3 regions of the Marinifilum sp. RC60d5 genome follow, and region 1 is predicted to be linked to each of the others. Evidence: riboswitches for the same ligand, from Rfam matches in the RefSeq annotation. Region 1 holds a riboswitch; each other region holds the start of a gene.
What was found. Region 1 has a riboswitch for thiamine pyrophosphate ahead of ACT3CE_RS14335 (sulfide-dependent adenosine diphosphate thiazole synthase). Riboswitches for the same ligand answer to the same signal wherever they lie in the genome.
Positions count from the first base shown of each region.

Region 2: it holds a riboswitch for thiamine pyrophosphate, as region 1 does, so the genes downstream of both, ACT3CE_RS01585 (TonB-dependent receptor) here and ACT3CE_RS14335 (sulfide-dependent adenosine diphosphate thiazole synthase) in region 1, are expected to answer to the same signal.
Region 3: it holds a riboswitch for thiamine pyrophosphate, as region 1 does, so the genes downstream of both, ACT3CE_RS16155 (class I SAM-dependent DNA methyltransferase) here and ACT3CE_RS14335 (sulfide-dependent adenosine diphosphate thiazole synthase) in region 1, are expected to answer to the same signal.

Region 1 covers NZ_JBQTGK010000007.1:12,398-15,679, reverse strand. Annotated here, with positions in the region: gene ACT3CE_RS14345 (hypothetical protein) at 1-282, opposite strand, end outside; gene ACT3CE_RS14340 (flavodoxin family protein) at 475-1,110, opposite strand; TPP riboswitch at 1,553-1,645, shown strand; gene ACT3CE_RS14335 (sulfide-dependent adenosine diphosphate thiazole synthase) at 1,704-2,474, shown strand; gene thiE (thiamine phosphate synthase) at 2,476-3,087, shown strand; gene thiC (phosphomethylpyrimidine synthase ThiC) at 3,087-3,282, shown strand, end outside.
Region 2 covers NZ_JBQTGK010000001.1:397,250-400,531, reverse strand. Annotated here, with positions in the region: gene ACT3CE_RS01600 (CCA tRNA nucleotidyltransferase) at 1-199, opposite strand, end outside; gene trxA (thioredoxin) at 363-725, shown strand; gene trxA (thioredoxin) at 830-1,279, shown strand; TPP riboswitch at 1,370-1,464, shown strand; gene ACT3CE_RS01585 (TonB-dependent receptor) at 1,528-3,282, shown strand, end outside.
Region 3 covers NZ_JBQTGK010000010.1:89,021-92,302, forward strand. Annotated here, with positions in the region: gene thiE (thiamine phosphate synthase) at 1-567, opposite strand, end outside; gene thiM (hydroxyethylthiazole kinase) at 564-1,364, opposite strand; gene ACT3CE_RS16155 (class I SAM-dependent DNA methyltransferase) at 1,371-2,072, opposite strand; TPP riboswitch at 2,191-2,289, opposite strand; gene ACT3CE_RS16160 (hypothetical protein) at 2,327-2,662, opposite strand; gene ACT3CE_RS16165 (DEAD/DEAH box helicase) at 2,801-3,282, shown strand, end outside.

The DNA.
Region 1 (3,282 bases):
TTTCCAGTTTTTATCTAGCTCCGATTGAGTTTCTTTGGAATGAATCCAGCAGGTTTGCACCTTTCGGCAAATGTCAATTCTAACAATTAATTCGTCGATATGTTGCTGCCTAATGCCCACTCTGGCGAGTTCGTTTAAATCGTCTTTTGTCCAGAGTACGAGGTTTTCGGCGTCCTGCAGATAGGTGCTAACGGGGATGGTGGGCTCGATGATGTTTTCTGTTGTAATGGATTTTATTTCGAGTAAAGAATTTTCAGGAATAGTAAGTTCTGCTATATTCATGCTAAGGTAAGTTTGGTAATTGATAGATTAAATTTAGCAGAATCTTACTATAATTTATCATTTAGGCTGATCAAAATTTTAGCTTATGAAAGAATGAAAGGTGAAATTTTAATGGGATTTCTATTGTTTTTGCTGTTAAAAAAAAGCTACCAATTGGGATTGGTAGCTTCTATAATTAATTGCTGTTTGCTATTATTTCACAAAGTTGGTCATTATTTTTTTCTCTATTTCAGGAGCTTTCACCTTGTTTTTTCCATTTTCCATTAATTCCAGCAGGTAAGCCATGTTTTTACCCAAAACTCTCATAATTTGAACGCCTTCTTTATCTTCATGAACCTGTCCCGGGAACAAACCATGAATCACATTCCAGTAGTTCGAAGTTGGAATCATCATTTCGGAATAGGTCAGGTAGTTGTTCATTTCGTTAAAGGCAGGTAATCCTCCCGAACGACGAACTGCTGCAACAGAGGCACCTACTTTGTGGCGGAACAAATTTCCATTGGCTCCGGCAACATAAAATGCGCGATCGAGGAATGATTTAAGACTTGCGCTCAAGGATGCGTAATGAACCGGAGAACCCAAAAGAATTCCATCGGCTTCTTTCATTTTCTGAATCCATTCGTTCACATTATCGTTTTTAATGATGCATTTTTCATCTTTATTTTTAAAACACATGTTGCAGCCGGTACATGCTTTCACATTTTTAATGCCAACATTTACAATTTCTGTCTCAATTCCTTTAGCTTCCAACTGTTCACATACCAATTGTAAAGCATGGTAAGTATTTCCTTCTTTCTTAGGGCTTCCGTTAAATGCGACGACTTTCATTTGTTTTTTATTTTAAGTTATGTTTTTCTGTTTTGGATTTTTCGGGAGAACTTACCATATAATCATTTTCCTGTGTGTAGAAAGCTTTGTACATGGACGTTTCATATAATAATAATTTGTTTTTTAGTTGCTATATGGAACTTTCAAATTACACTCATTCTCTTGTTTGTAATGCTTTTTACAGGCTTGTTTCATATTTTGAGTTTTATTGTTTTAATCATTTTTGATTTATAAGAAATAGAAAAGTTCTCACCAATCTAGCTCACAAAAATAATCAGTAAGCAAATGCAATTGTTTTAATAATTTGTTAATAGAATAAATCTATTTTAGGCTAATGATTTTGGTATTTTTACGGGTAAAGATAATTGATCCGAATTATTTATTCGTGCAAGATTTTAAACTTAAGTGCAGCATTCTAATATTTTTATTTTACATTTGCAATTATATAAACTAGGGGTGCCTAACTTTAAGGCTGAGATTATACCCTTTACCTGATCAGGATAATGCCTGCGTAGGAAAGTAAAGACAAGTCTACTTTATTTAGAGTAGGATAGCCCCTGTTTATTAATAGTATTTACTTAATAAACAATAAAATGGAGCAAATTGTATCTGCAGGAATCGTTGATTCCTATTTTAAAAAACTCAAAGAAAATTTATCGGTTGATGTGGCAATAGTTGGAGGGGGTCCTTCCGGATTGGTTGCGTCTTATTATCTCGCAAAGAAAGGTTTTAAAGTTTCTTTGTACGAAAGTAAATTGGCTCCAGGTGGAGGCATGTGGGGTGGTGCTATGATGTTTAATGAAATTATTGTGCAAAAAGATGCCTTACACATTCTTGATGAGTTGAACATTTCGTATGCAAATTATCAAGGAGATTATTATACCATTGATTCGGTACATGCAACTTCGGCATTAATTTATCATGCTACACAGGCGGGTGTGAAAATGTTCAATTGTTCTTCTATCGAAGATGTTGTTTTTCAAAATAATAAAGTATGTGGAGTAGTTTTGAACTGGTCTCCTGTTCGTAGAGAAGGATTACATGTTGATCCTTTGGTGATTATGGCAAAAGCTGTGGTAGATGGAACGGGTCATGAATGTGATATTGTAAGCACACTAGAACGTAAAAACGATGTAAAGCTGAATACGAAAACAGGTAAGGTAATGGGGGAATATTCATTATCGATTGATGAAGCGGAGAGAACTACAGTAGAAAATACCAAAGAAGTATATCCAGGTTTGTATGTGTCGGGAATGGCATCGAATGGTGTGAGTGGTGGATTTCGAATGGGACCAATTTTTGGAGGAATGCTTTTGTCAGGTGAAAAATTGGCTGATTTAATTGCTGAAAATTTAAGGAAATAAGATGGAAGACTTTGGTTTATACATTATTATTACAAATCCACAATCTACTTATCGACATATTGCAGAATCTTGTGTTGAAAACGGTGTTAAGATGTTGCAATTGCGAGAAAAAGACTTATCTGACAAGGAATTAATTAGGATTGGAAAAGAGATTAGAGGCATTACCAAGGGAAGTGAAACTAGTTTTGTGATGAATGATCGTCCTGATATTGCCGCCATTTGTGATGCTGATTTCTTACACCTCGGGCAAGATGATGTGTCGATGGAGGATGCTCGAAAGATTGTTGGAGATATGAAGATTGGCTTATCTACTCATTCCATTTTGCAAGTTAAGGAAGCTTTGGCTCAAAAGCCAGATTACATTGGTTTTGGTCCTATTTACCCAACTACTACAAAAGCGAAACCTGACAAAACTGTTGGTGTTGAACAATTAAAGCAAGTATTGGATTTAGCGACTGTTCCAGTGGTTGCCATTGGAGGAATTTTTCCTGAAAATATAGATGATATTTTAAATGCGGGAGCTAAAAATATTGCTATGGTTCGGCATTTTATGCAAACCGATCAGTTCGATCAAAGAATTCAAGACGTTACGAATTTACTAAACAAGAAATAATGACTACACAAATACAAAAAGCTAAAGAAGGCTTTATTACACCCGAAATGAATGCGGTTGCTCAGCAAGAGAAAGTTGATGTTAAATGGTTACGAAACGAGATTGCTTCAGGACGAATTGTTATTCCTAAAAATATAAATCATGATTTTCCGGTTAAGGCAATTGGGAATGGTTTACGAACCAAGGTAAATGCGA
Region 2 (3,282 bases), on a different contig from region 1:
TTCCGCTACCTATTACTACAACATCAATGTCTTTCGATTCTCGTTGTAAAAATATATCTCTTACAAATCCTCCAATCACATAGCTTTCCAAATTTTCTTTGCTTACTATTTCTGATATGATTGAAAATATAGGATGTTTTAAATGCTCTTTCACTTTTATATTGTCAGATGACCCGCATAGGTCGTTATTAATTCCCATTATCGCATTTATGACAAATCGACGGGATCTTTCGCTGACAAAATTACAATTATTTAAGCTGAAATTGAAAAAACTAAGAATATTTGCTTTGGCATACAAATTGTAAAATAAAAATATATATATTTGTAGATAAGTAGAATTTTAAATTAATTAAGGAGTTGTTATGGTAGAACATTTAACAAAAGAGACTTTTAAAGCTAAAGTATTTGATTTTGATAAGAATAAAGACTGGAAATTTGAAGGAGATAAACCTTGTTTAGTAGATTTTTATGCAGAGTGGTGTGGACCTTGTAAAACGGTAGCTCCTATTTTGGAAGAACTAAAAGCAGAATATGGTGAGGATCTTAACATTTATAAAATAAATACTGAGCAAGAGCAAGAGTTGGCATCTATGTTTGGAATTCAAAGTATACCTTCATTGTTGTTTATTCCAGAGAATGGTCAACCACAAATGGCTCAGGGAGCATTATCGAAAGAATCATTTGAACAGGCATTTTCTGAGGTTTTAGGAGTTGCTAAAAAATAAGAATTAGGTTTTCGTTAACAGCTGTGTAACTAAATCATTTGTAGCTTTAGCACGATATTGAAACTGGCTTTCAATATTCAATTTACCAACAAAAAAAGAAAGTTATGAAGAAGTTGATATTACTTGTGTTAGTCACGTTTGTAGGTACTAATATTTTTGCTCAGGCAAGTTCCGATTATGATGTAATTCATTTGAATGATACCAGTTTTAAGGAAAAGGTTTACGATTTTGAGAATAGTAAAGATTGGGTATTTAAAGGTGATAAACCTGTAATCGTTGACTTTTATGCAACCTGGTGTGGACCTTGTAAGAAAATTGCTCCTGTATTAAAAAAATTACAGAAGGAATATGGTGACGATATCCAGATTTACAAAGTGGATACCGATAAATCACCTAAAGTTTCTGCGGCATTTGGAATTAGAAGTATTCCGAGTTTATTGTTTATTCCTATGAAAGGAAAACCAACAATGGCACAAGGAGCTTTACCACAGGAAACTATGGTGAAAGCCATAAAAGATGTCTTAGGTGTAGAAGCACCTGAATCATTAAAATAGGTTTGAATATTAATTATAGTTTAGGTTTTTAAAAGTCGGCTTTTGGCCGGCTTTTTTGTTTTTGCTAATTTTCCAATTACCTTTGCAGCGAAATCACAGTGGGGTGCCTAAAATTACAGGCTGAGATCATACCCTTAAACCTGATCCGGGTAATGCCGGCGTAGGAAAATTGCGAATTAACTTTTCGCCAACCTGATCTTATTTAAACCTCATTGCAATATATTTTTAACGTTTTTAACTTTTAAACAATGTTTTCAAGAAAGATGAACTCTGTATTGCTCAGAGCAAGCGTGTTAATGCTATTGCAATTTGTTTGTTTTATCGGATTCTCTCAACTTAATCTTACAGGAAAGATTACCGATAAAGCAGGAAAAACACTTCAGGGTGCCACAATAGTAGTAAAAGGAACTTATTTAGGAACAATAGCTAATTCTAATGGCGAATACAAGTTTCAGAATTTAAAAGAAGGCGATTACAATTTAGTAGTCTCATTTTTGGGTTATCAAACTGCTCAAAAAGAAATTCAACTAAGAAAATCAGCTACTATTGATTTTAGCTTAGAAGCATCTGCTATAATGGCTGATGAAGTGCTAGTTGCTGCAACTCGTGCAGATTCAAAAACTCCGGTTGTAATTACCAATGTAAGTAACAAAGAGTTATCGAAGAGGAATTTAGGACAAGATATTCCATCTCTTTTATCCATTACGCCATCATTTGTAACAACAACAGATGCAGGTGCAGGAGTTGGTTATACTGGTTTTCGAATTCGTGGATCAGATGCAAATCGTATCAATGTAACAATTGATGGAATTCCATTGAATGATTCAGAATCGCATGGTGTTTATTGGGTAAATATGCCAGATTTCACCTCGTCATTAGATGATATTCAAATTCAGCGTGGAGTTGGAACATCAACAAGTGGAGCAGGAGCTTTTGGTGCAAGTATAAATATGCAAACACAAAATGTTAATGCTAAATCGTACGCTGAAATTTCAAGTTCAGCCGGTTCTTTCAATACTTTTAAGAATACAGTGAAATTGGGTACTGGCTTGAAAAAAGGATTCGCTTTTGATGTTCGTTTATCCAAAATTACTTCGGATGGATTTATTGACAGAGCAAGTTCTAACTTGCAGTCAGCCTATTTTTCGGGAGGATATTATGGCGATAAAACAAGTGTAAAGGCCAATATTATTGTGGGTAAAGAAAAAACTTATCAGGCATGGAATGGTGTTCCAAAAGTTCGGTTGGAAAATGATGAAGCTGGTATGCAGCGTTATGCAGATCATTGGCTAGTGAGCCAAGATGTGGTAGATCATATGATGGCTTCAGATAGCAGAACATACAATCAGTATACTTATAAAAATGAAACTGATAATTACTGGCAAAAGCATTATCGCTTGTTTTTAACACATTTATTTGATGATAATACAAAGTTCAATATGGCTTTTCATTATACTCAGGGAGAAGGTTATTATGAGCAGTTCAAGAAAAATGACAAACTAAAGAAATATGGTTTAGCTCCGATTGTAATTGGTGGTGAAAGCATAGAAAAAACGGATGTTATTCGTCGTAAATGGTTGGATAATGACTTTTATGGAACTGTATTTTCATTCTCTAAAAAGATGAATTCTGTAGACTTTGTTGCAGGTGGTGGATGGAACAAATATGATGGTGACCACTTTGGAGAAATTCGTTGGATGAAAAATGCGGGAGATGCTTTCTTAGGTGATAAGTATTACGATAATAACGGAACAAAGGAAGAGTACAATGTTTATACAAAAGCAAACATTGCTCTTAATCAGCAATTTGGTCTTTATGCCGATATGCAACTAAGAGGAATTGATTATAAAATTAAAGGAATAGACTCAGACTTAAGGGATGTGAGCCAAAAGCATGATTTCTTATTTTTCAATCCTAAGCTGGGTTTAAATTATGAAATAGATGAAAATCATCGTGTTTTTGCTTCTTTTTCTATTGCCAACCGAGAGCCAAACAGAAGTAAT
Region 3 (3,282 bases), on a different contig from region 1:
AACAGCAGAAACAACGGCAATACCATCGGCACCAGCTTTACATACAGCATTTGCATTTTGCTGGTTAATTCCTCCAATTGCCACCATCGGATGTCTTGAAAAGGATGCAATTTCTTTTACGCCTTCCAACTCCAATGGCATTGCAATATCACTTTTTGTTTGAGTAGAAAAAACCGGAGATAAACCAATATAATCAACATCTAAATTATTGGCTTCTTTTGCCTGTTCAATATTCTCAACCGACAAACCAATTATTTTATCAGTCCCTAAAATATTACGAGCCTGTTCATAAGGCAAATCGCTTTGCCCAATATGTAAACCATCTGCATTAACAGCCAAAGCAATATCTAACCTGTCGTTTATAATTAAAGGTACTTTATATGACATCAGAATTTTCTTGATACGAAGTGCTAAATCATAAAAATCCCTTGTACTTGACTCTTTATCGCGAATTTGAACCATACTAACACCACCTTTCACGGCAGCCTCAACAATTTCTTCAAGTGGTTTGCCCTTAGCCAGTACTTTATCTGTTACCAGATATAATTTTAAATCTTCCTTTATCATGATAATTTACAAATTGCCTGTTCAATTTCCACTGCCGATAAATTATAAAGGCAATCCAAAAAATGCATTTGCATGCTCCCTGGACCATCTGATTTAGCCGTTGCTAATTCTCCGGCAATTCCCATAAGCAGCATGGCATTGGTAGCTGCCTGAAGCGAATTTTTATTGCACGCTGCAAATGCACCTATAACAGCTGTGGCCGTGCATCCCATACCTGTAACTTTCTCCATCATAGATGTACCAAACTCAACCGATTCAAGTTTGTCACCATCGGTTATGTAATCTACCTCGCCACTAACAACAATCACACATTTAAGTTTTTTTGCCAAAAGCCTAGCCGAATCGATAGCAGAGCTTGTTGATGCAGTACTATCGACTCCTTTTGTGCACATTTCCTGATTTACCAAAGCCATAATTTCCGAGGCATTTCCTCTTATGATATTTGGACTGCAGATTTTTATTAGTTTATGTGCCGATTCGGTTCGATAAGGAGTTGCTCCTACTCCCACAGGATCAAAGACAATCGGAATGTTTCTTTCGCGAGCTTTTAGACCGGCTATAATCATTGCCTCAAACCAATTTTTCGATAAAGTTCCCATATTTAACACCAAAGACGAAGCAATTGCAGCCATATCCTCTACTTCGTTTATAGCATGCGCCATTACGGGCGAAGCTCCTATTGACAAAAGTGCATTTGCCGTATTATTCATCACAACATAATTGGTGATATTATGCACTAATGGAGAGTTTTCTCTAATTCGTTTCAGATTATCAATAATTTCTTTTGGATTTTTCATTTTTCCTTAGTTTTTAGTGGCACAAATTGCTACATAATCTCCACAATCGTATCCTTCAATAGGTTCTTCGGCAAGAGCATTAGAATACAAAGGATGTTTGGTTAAGGTTTGTGCAAATTGCAGATTCTTAAAATTTGCATTTTTTATCATTTTTATCTTCTCAGCAGTAGTTCTCCAATTGGCAACTTTTACCAAGTCAATAGGGTAAGGATCTCTTGGCTGAACACCTCCCAGCAATTCATGATCCCAGCTCCCTACAGCTTTAGCCAGATTATACAAAACACCATAAGAACTCTCTTTAGGCACATCTATTACAACAAGTTTTCCTCCCAGACGCAGTGCTTCATAGGCTTTGTTGAGTGCTTTCTGCAAATCGGTAATATAACTTGGTGTGCCATTAAAAAGAATGGTATCATAATTCTCTTTCTCCAATTCCATTTCTTCAGCTGTCGTAATACTTACCTTCAAGCCTCTTTTGCGGGCTATTGCTGCCATTTCTTTGGAAGGCTCAATTCCATTTTTTACCAAAATACCAAACTCCTTTTTCAATATGTTTTCAAATAAACCACTTCCGCAGCCCACCGAAAAAACCTCTCCAGCATCTTTTAAAAAGTGAGCTACCAATTTTACTTCGGAGTACAAAACGTTTTCGTTTTCGAGAAACCATGCATCATAGTCCGATGCATATTCATTAAATTTAGAACTCATTTTATCGATTTTATACAATTAATTATTTACTAATTATCTGCACACCAAACGATTCTAAACAAAAAAAACCGTTTCGTACATAACGAAACGGTTCAATCTATATAAAAACTAAAGTTATATTTCAGATGAGTCGTTTCCCTACGCTACTATTATGCAGATCAGGTTAAAGGGTAAAATCTCAGCCTGAGTATAATCTCAAGCACCCCTAACGGTAAAACAAAGGTATAATTATTTTACAAAATAGTTCAAATCAATTAATAATATCCATGAAGAAAATACTTTGCCGGATCTTTCCAGATTTCGTTTCTATATTTAGCATTTTCATGAATTGCTGCAGTTACATGCAAATCAACACCAATTATTTCCTGTCCTATAGTAAACGATTCTCTCTTATATTTTAAATCACCTAAACGAATTTGTTTTTCACTATTAAGTGATTCAAACAAGAATAAATCAGGTTTTTCCTGATTGAATGGAGCATTCTCTTTTTTAAATTCTTCCCACAATTTAAAATAATCGCCTTTTTTTTGCTGAGCAAACAAAGAAGAAGTAATAATCAACAATATTAAAACACTAAATATCTGTTTCATAATATTCTGAATACATAAAACAATTAACTCTCAAGTTAATAAACATATTTACAAGCTAAATGTAAATTAACTTTTTTTATCAACAAAAATAAAACAAAGCACATTTACTTTAACTTTGCAGATTCACACAATAAAATCATGCAAACAATACAAGAAATACTGGAAATTTATACTGGACGAATTCTGTCCACAAAAAAATTACCTGCACGAAAAGCCTCTTTTGCTGCACTTCCCGAGGAAATGAATTCTGAATTAAAAGAGTGCATTCAGCAAATGGGATATGAGCAATTGTATTCACACCAAGCTGAAATGTATAATCGTGCAATACAAGGCAAATCAGTGGTTATTACCACAGGCACTGCCAGCGGTAAATCACTTTCTTTCTATCTTCCGGTAATACAACGAATTCTTGAAAATCCCAGCCGAAGAGCTCTTTTTATTTATCCTACCAAAGCACTCACGAAAGATCAACTTCGAAATATAGTTGAATTTGTAGAGTATTTTGGCAAACATCGCATACAAGCAGGAATTTACGATGGTGATACTCCCGCATCGGAACGATCGAGAATTCGCGAAGAAGCCAATATTATCCTTACCAATCCTGATATGATTAATGCAAC